3 regions of the Streptomyces sp. NPDC008121 genome follow, and region 3 is predicted to be linked to each of the others. Evidence: riboswitches for the same ligand, from Rfam matches in the RefSeq annotation. Region 3 holds a riboswitch; each other region holds the start of a gene.
The links. A riboswitch is a leader RNA that binds a small molecule or an ion and turns the genes downstream of it on or off. The one in region 3 is predicted to bind cobalamin.

Region 1 (2,251 bases), on a different contig from region 3:
CGGCGTCGGCGGTGGACTTCCATTGCTGGTCGGCGATCCAGACCGGGGCCCGGCCGCCCTTGGCGTGCACGCCCTCGAAGTTCAGCTGGAGGCCGCCGGTGCCCCGCTCGCTCGCCCACGGATAGGTGCCGCCCGCGTCCTTGATCAGCCGGGCGGCGTAGCTGCCGCCGGCGGGCATGGACCAGGTGCCCTGGTACATCGTTCCGGGCAGCACCTCGACGGGCCTGCCCGCCGCGACGGCCTGCGCACCCTTGGCCGCGACCTTCCGGTAGTCGCCCTCGATGGTGTCGAACACCTCACCGGCGCGCTGCTCCGCCCCGGTGAGCGCGGCCATGGCCTTGACCCACTCGGCTCGGCCGAGCGGACTCGGCTCCAGCCATTCGGCGTTGGCGACGACGGCGATCCCGGCCTGGCGCAGCTTGGGGTACTGCGGGTCGTCGGTGCCCTGGGTCATCAGGACGTCCGGCTTGGCGCCGATGACGGCTTCGGCGTCGAGGGTGCGGTCCTTGGCGTACTCGACGACCTCGCCCGCCCGCACCCGCTCGAGCACCTCGGCGGAGGAGATGGCCACGGCGCTCGCGACACCGGTGAGCACGTCCAGGGTGCCGGTCTCGGTGAGCAGCGGCAGATGGGTGGTGGAGGCGGAGTACAGGCTCTTGACGGGGACGGTGACCTGCTGTGCGGACGCCAGCTCACCGGTCAGCTCCGGCTTCGGCGCACCGCACTTGACCAGGACGTACGACTCGGGCTTGCCCTTGGGGAAGGGCTCCTTGACGGTGAGGACCTGGTAGCTCTTCTCGTACCGGAGCGTGAAGTTCTCGGCGTGCTTAACCGTGGACTTGACCGGGAAGTAGTCCTTGGCCGGGTCGAAGTCCTCGATACAGCCCTTCCCGGCGGCTGCCGCTTTGGCATCGGCGGGCGGGCCGGAGGCGCCGCCGCACGCGGTGAGTGTGAGGGCGGCGGCCAGGAAGACCGCTGCGGCAGCCTGACGGCGACCGGGCGCAAGGGACCGTACGGACGGCAAAGTTGACTCCTGAGGGCATGCGTGGGCCAGGGCGCACCGGCATGGCGGTGCGCCTGATACGGCGTGCGGGAAGAAACCGCTGAGGGAGGAGGTCGTCAGGACCTGGGGGATCGAGCCCGTGCGGCACGCCGGGCAGGCCGGCTCCGGAGGAGCACAGGCAGCGCGGAACTGCCCTCACACATACGCAGGCACACGAGTGCCACCGCCTCTCCTGGGGAAATCCGCCCCGTACATCGAGGTGCGACGGCGTGAGTCTCCTGACTCGGGATCACAGCTTCTCCGGCCTTCCCACCCCTGATGGGGCGGTGGCCATGGGCGGAGTCGCTCCCCCTACACAGTGGCGGTACCGTGCCGGAATCTCACCGGCTTCCTCGTTCCGCCGTCGCTTGTTCGGCGAAAGCATCGCAGAACCGGCCACGCCTCGCCAGACCACACTCTGTGCGATCAGACACAACCGCGAGTGCAGCCATCATGACAAGGAGTGTTCATCCGGTGCAGCCTGCGGCGACCGCTTCACTGCGCTCGACCGTCGCCCCTGGGCGGGACGCCGTTGGCAGTGGGGGGTCGCCCCAGACCACTGTCTGCGTGCCGGCACTGCTGACGAGGCGTAAGCGGATTCACCGCTCACCGGCTCATATCGGGCCCAGGACCTCGCCGGGTACGGCTTCCAGCTCGAGGGTCTCGAGCACGGTGAGCAGTTGCCGTTCCTCGTAGCGGAAGTGGTTCTCCATGATCGCGGCGATGCCTTCGAAGTGCTGGTCGAGCTCCTCGGGCGGCGCGGCCCGGTCGACCGCGGCGCGGAGGCCGTTGAGCAGGTAGGCGATCATCGAGTGGTCCTGCTCAAGGGAGCGCAGTACCGGGCGCAACTGGGGGTGCGCGGCCGCGATGGCGGGGAACAGGGTGCGGTCTTCGCCCTGGTGGTGGGCGTCGAGAGCCGTGCAGAAGCCGTGGCAGTACAGCAGCAGTTCGCGGGTGGCCGCTTCACCGGGGGTGCCGTCGGCGAGGGAGGCGCGGGTCACGGACAGCGCTTCCCGCAGTCGGTGGTGCACCTGACGGAGTTCTTGGCTCCAGGCGACGAGCCTGGTCGTCTCGCGCTCAGACACGCGAGAGCGAAGGGTGGGACGAGTACATCGTCAACCTCCTTCGGTCCGGCGCCTCCATGCCTGACACAGTCTGCCACCGGCACGCGACGCTTCCCGTACGGTACCGCACCCGGGCACGGGACGT
Region 2 (2,251 bases), on a different contig from region 3:
CCGCGTCGATCGGCAGCATCGGCGACTACTCGTCGCCGGTCGCTGCCGCCGTCGACGGGGCTCCGGGAGCCCCGGCGCGGGCCTCACCCTGCTTGCGGCCCTTGCGCAGACCGAAGTAGTAGGCGAGGACACCGGCGCCGAGGGCCGCCTGCAGCGCGAACAGCGCCGACTCGACCTCGCCTGACGGCGGCTCGTAGAGCGGGCTGAACCACGGCTCGTAGTCGGGCGCGATCTCCGTGATCGCCACCTCCGCCTCGGCGTCGGCGCCGGCGAACGGCTCCTCCTTGTGGTCGCCGAGACCCAGCACCAGCGGGAACACGGCCAGTGCCGCGACGACGAGCAGCAGCAACGTGTTGATCTTCGCGTTACGGCTCATCAGACGTTCGCCTCCGCCTTCTCGGTCTTCCGGGCGCCCGGGAGGAGAATCCCGAGACGGGTCAGATCGCCCTTGCTGGACTGCGTCAGCAGCCGCATCACGAGCACCGTCAGCAGGCCCTCGCTGACCGCGAGCGGCAGCTGCGTGACGGCGAAGATGGAGCCGAACTTGGCGAGCGCGCCCATGACACCGCTGCCCGGGTCGGGGAAGGCTAGCGCGAGCTGCACGCTGGTGACGCAGTACGTGGAGAGGTCGGCGACGAAGGCGCCGAAGAAGACGCTCACCATCAGCGGGAGGTCGAACCGCCGCAGCAGGCGGTAGATCCCGTATCCGGCCCAGGGCCCGACGATCGCCATCGAGAAGGCGTTGGCGCCGAGCGTGGTGAGCCCGCCGTGGGCGAGGAGCAGCGCCTGGAACAGCAGGGTGATCGTGCCGAGCACCGCCATCACCGGCGGCCGGAACAGGATCGCCCCCAGCCCCGTGCCGGTGGGGTGCGAGCAACTGCCCGTCACCGAAGGAATCTTGAGGGCGGACAGGACGAAGGTGAACGCGCCGGACGCGCCCAGCAGCAGGGTGGACTCGGGGTTGGCCTTGACCTCGCGGGTCAGGGCACGGACGCCGTGGACGACGAAGGGAGCGGACGCGACGCCCCAGGCGACGGCGTGCACGGGCGGTAGATAGCCCTCGGCTATATGCATGATCGGGAGACCCTCTCCAGCACCTCGTGGATGGACAACGCACCTTGGCCGGTCTCCTGGCTGACGGGTCATGCCGTCGCGGCTCCGCCTTCCCACACCGCGACGGTCTCCCGAGGCGGTGCAGTGGCTCCCTCGAAGGGTTCTCCCCGAGGGGTGGAGCCGGACTTCCCGATCACAGTGGCGAGGGCCGCACCGGTTCCACACCGGTTTCCCGTACACCAAGGCGGTGTGACATTAGTGGGTTGACCAGGCGCATCACAACACGGAGGCTTCCGCGGACGGTGTGTGACGGGTCTCTCGCGCCCCCCGCTCACTCCTTTCGGTACGTGTACGCCTCCGCTGCCGCCGCCTCCACGGCGTCCAGGTCGCCGCCCGCGCTCGCCGTGACGAGGGCGGCGATCGCCCCCTCCACGAAGGGGGCGTCCACAAGCCGGGACCCCTCGGGCAGCTCGTCGCCCTCGGCGAGGAGCGCCTTGACCGTCAGCACGGCGCTGCCCAGGTCGACGAGGAGGGCGACACCGGCCCCCCGGTCGGCTTCCCGCGCCGCCTCGGCGATCAGCTCGGAGCTCGTACCGAGGCCGCCGCCGGGGTCACCGCCCGCGGCGACGATCGGCGCGGAGGGGCCGCCGCCCGCGAGTCCCCGGGCGAGTTCGGCGACGGCGGAGGCCACGGCGGCGCTGTGCGAGACGAGGACGATGCCGACCGGGCCGCCGGTCACGGGGCCACCTCCGTACGGGTGGTGCCGTTGCGACGGCGGGTCATGCGGCCACCTCCGCGAGGGCGGCGATCAGCAGGGCGGACGAGGTGGCGCCGGGGTCCTGATGCCCGATGGAGCGTTCGCCCAGGTAGCTGGCGCGGCCCTTGCGGGCCCGCAGCGGGACGGTCGCCAGCGCGCCCTGTTCGGCGGCCGCCGCGGCCGCCTCGAAGGACTCGCACAGCGCGTCGGCCGCCGGGACGAGCGCGTCCAGCATCGTCTTGTCGCCGACCTGCGCACCGCCCAGCTGGGCGACGGCGGCGACCCCGGCGGCCAGGGCCTCGGCGAAGGTCTCGCGGGTGACCGTCCCGGCGTCGCCGAGCGCCTTTCCGGTGCGGCGCAAAAGGGTTCCGTACAGCGGTCCGGAGGCCCCGCCGACGGTGGAGATCAGCCGGCGCCCGGCGGTGGTGAGCACCCCGCCCG
Region 3 (2,251 bases):
CAGACCAGCGCCGCCACGGTCATCCTGGCCTCCTCGAACCTCGGCTTCTCCCTCTCGACCACCCAGTCCTGCTCGGGTGCCGTGATGGGCGCGGGCCTCGGCCGCAAGGGCGGTGTCGTCCGCTGGTCGACCGCGACCCGGATGTTCGTCGCCTGGGGTCTGACCCTTCCGGCGGCGGGCCTGGTCGCCGCCGGCGCCGAATTCCTCACCCAGCAGGGCACCTGGGGCATCGCCGTCGTCGCGCTCCTGCTGATCGCCGGCTCCGCCGTCATCTGGGCGCTCTCGCGCCGCAAGCCGGTCGACCACCACAACGTCACCGACGACGACCTGGCCGACGAGCCCGCGGGCGTCGTGACCACCGCCATCGCGGCCGTCACCCCGCCGCCGGCCGGCTCCGTCGCCGCCTTCGCGGACGAGGACCTCAAGACCACCATCCCCTCGCCGGCCCCCACGGACCCGGCAGCCCCCGCGGCCTCCGCCGCGGTGTAAGGACGAACGACATGAAGATCGACTGGGCAGCTCTCGGCTCCGTCTTCGGGGTCAGCCTCGTGGCGACCGTCGCCCTCGTGGGCCTGTTCACCCTCGGCATCATCGGCCTCTCCAAGCAGGAGCAGGCCGCCGCCCAGGGCGGCTCCGCCGCCCTCGCGCGCACCGGCGCGTACGCCTGCTTCGCACTCTGCGCGGCGGCCGTCACGTACGGCATCTATCTGATCGTCGTCTGACGCCTCACCACACCACCGCCGGGCGGGTCGCACCGAAGGGTGCGGCCCGCCCGGTCATCGTCGCTGTGGGGCTTCGCACACTCTCCTGTCGCAGGTCAAGGGTGAGTTGACGGCCGTTCGCGCCCCGTGGTGGACTCTCGGGGCCAATACGGCGGCAGAAGAGGAAGTCCGGTGCGAATCCGGCGCGGTCCCGCCACTGTGACCGGGGGTGAAACCCCGGGAGCCAGGAACTCTCACCGCCGGTCACGTCGAGCCAGGGCGCGGACCCTGAGTGAGGACACAGCGCCATGCCTGGCCGCAGAGCCACCGGTGTATCCGCGCCCCCGGGCGCCTTCGCGTACGGCGCCGCCGCCGGTCTGGCCGCGGACCTGCTCCTCGGCGACCCCCGCCGCGGCCACCCCGTCGCCGCCTTCGGCCGGGCCGCCGGCGCCGTCGAAAGCCTTCTGCGCCGCGACCACCGCGGCTGGGGCGCGTTGCACACCGCCGTCTGCGTGGGCGGTACGGCCGTGCTCGGCGCCCTCGCCGCCCGTACGGTCCGCGACCGGCCCGCCGCGTCCGCCGCCCTGACCGCCGCCTCCGTCTGGGCCGTCGTCGGCGGTACGACCCTGGGCCGGGAGGCCCGCGCCGTCGGCGGGGCGCTGGCCGCCGGGGACCTGGACGTGGCCCGCGAGCGGCTGCCGCATCTGTGCGGCCGCGATCCGCAGGCCCTGGACGGCCCCGCGATGGCCCGCGCGGTCGTGGAGTCCGTCGCCGAGAACACCTCCGACGCCGTCGTCGGCGCCCTGGTCTGGGGCGCGGTCGCGGGCGTGCCGGGGCTGGTCGGCTTCCGGGCCGTCAACACCCTGGACGCGATGGTGGGCCACAAGTCCCCGACGTACCGCCGCTTCGGCTGGGCCTCGGCCCGGCTCGACGACCTCGCCGGCTGGCCGGGGGCGCGGCTGACGGCCCTGCTCGCGACGGTCGCCGGCGGCGACCCCCGGGGCGCGGTGCGGGCCTGGCGCTCCGACGCGGCCGCCCACCCGAGCCCCAACGCGGGCCCGGTGGAGGCGGCGTTCGCCGGCGCGCTCGGCGTACGGCTGGGCGGGACGCTGTCGTACGGCGGGCGGGTGGAGCACCGGCCCGTGCTCAACGGCGAGGGCCGGGCGGTGGAGGTGGCGGACATCGAGCGTGCGGTACGGCTGTCGCGCCGGGTGACCTGGCTGACGCTGGCGGTCTGTGTGGCGGGACGGGCCCTGGCGGGCGCGCGGCAGAGGAAGCGGAGGCACGGATGACGGGCGGGGGGCTGCTGGTCGCCGGGACCACGTCCGACGCGGGCAAGAGCGTCGTCACGGCGGGGATATGCCGCTGGCTGGTGCGTCAGGGGGTGAAGGTCGCGCCGTTCAAGGGCCAGAACATGTCCCTGAACTCCTTCGTGACGAGGGAGGGCGCGGAGATCGGCCGCGCGCAGGCCATGCAGGCTCAGGCCGCCCGGGTGGAGCCCACCGCGCTGATGAACCCGGTACTGCTCAAGCCGGGCAGCGACCGCTCCA

Region 1: it holds a riboswitch for cobalamin, as region 3 does, so the genes downstream of both, ACFZBD_RS03235 (ABC transporter substrate-binding protein) here and ACFZBD_RS17875 (cobalamin biosynthesis protein) in region 3, are expected to answer to the same signal.
Region 2: it holds a riboswitch for cobalamin, as region 3 does, so the genes downstream of both, ACFZBD_RS08280 (energy-coupling factor ABC transporter permease) here and ACFZBD_RS17875 (cobalamin biosynthesis protein) in region 3, are expected to answer to the same signal.

The regions. Positions count from the first base shown of each region.
Region 1 covers NZ_JBIBHT010000001.1:742,354-744,604, forward strand. Annotated here, with positions in the region: gene ACFZBD_RS03235 (ABC transporter substrate-binding protein) at 1-1,024, opposite strand, end outside; cobalamin riboswitch at 1,254-1,461, opposite strand; gene ACFZBD_RS03240 (hemerythrin domain-containing protein) at 1,657-2,127, opposite strand.
Region 2 covers NZ_JBIBHT010000002.1:618,168-620,418, reverse strand. Annotated here, with positions in the region: gene cbiQ (cobalt ECF transporter T component CbiQ) at 1-19, opposite strand, end outside; gene ACFZBD_RS08285 (energy-coupling factor ABC transporter substrate-binding protein) at 26-376, opposite strand; gene ACFZBD_RS08280 (energy-coupling factor ABC transporter permease) at 376-1,074, opposite strand; cobalamin riboswitch at 1,103-1,312, opposite strand; gene ACFZBD_RS08275 (PTS-dependent dihydroxyacetone kinase phosphotransferase subunit DhaM) at 1,385-1,792, opposite strand; gene dhaL (dihydroxyacetone kinase subunit DhaL) at 1,833-2,251, opposite strand, start outside.
Region 3 covers NZ_JBIBHT010000005.1:59,286-61,536, forward strand. Annotated here, with positions in the region: gene ACFZBD_RS17865 (inorganic phosphate transporter) at 1-489, shown strand, start outside; gene ACFZBD_RS17870 (hypothetical protein) at 501-722, shown strand; cobalamin riboswitch at 834-977, shown strand; gene ACFZBD_RS17875 (cobalamin biosynthesis protein) at 1,010-1,993, shown strand; gene ACFZBD_RS17880 (cobyric acid synthase) at 1,990-2,251, shown strand, end outside.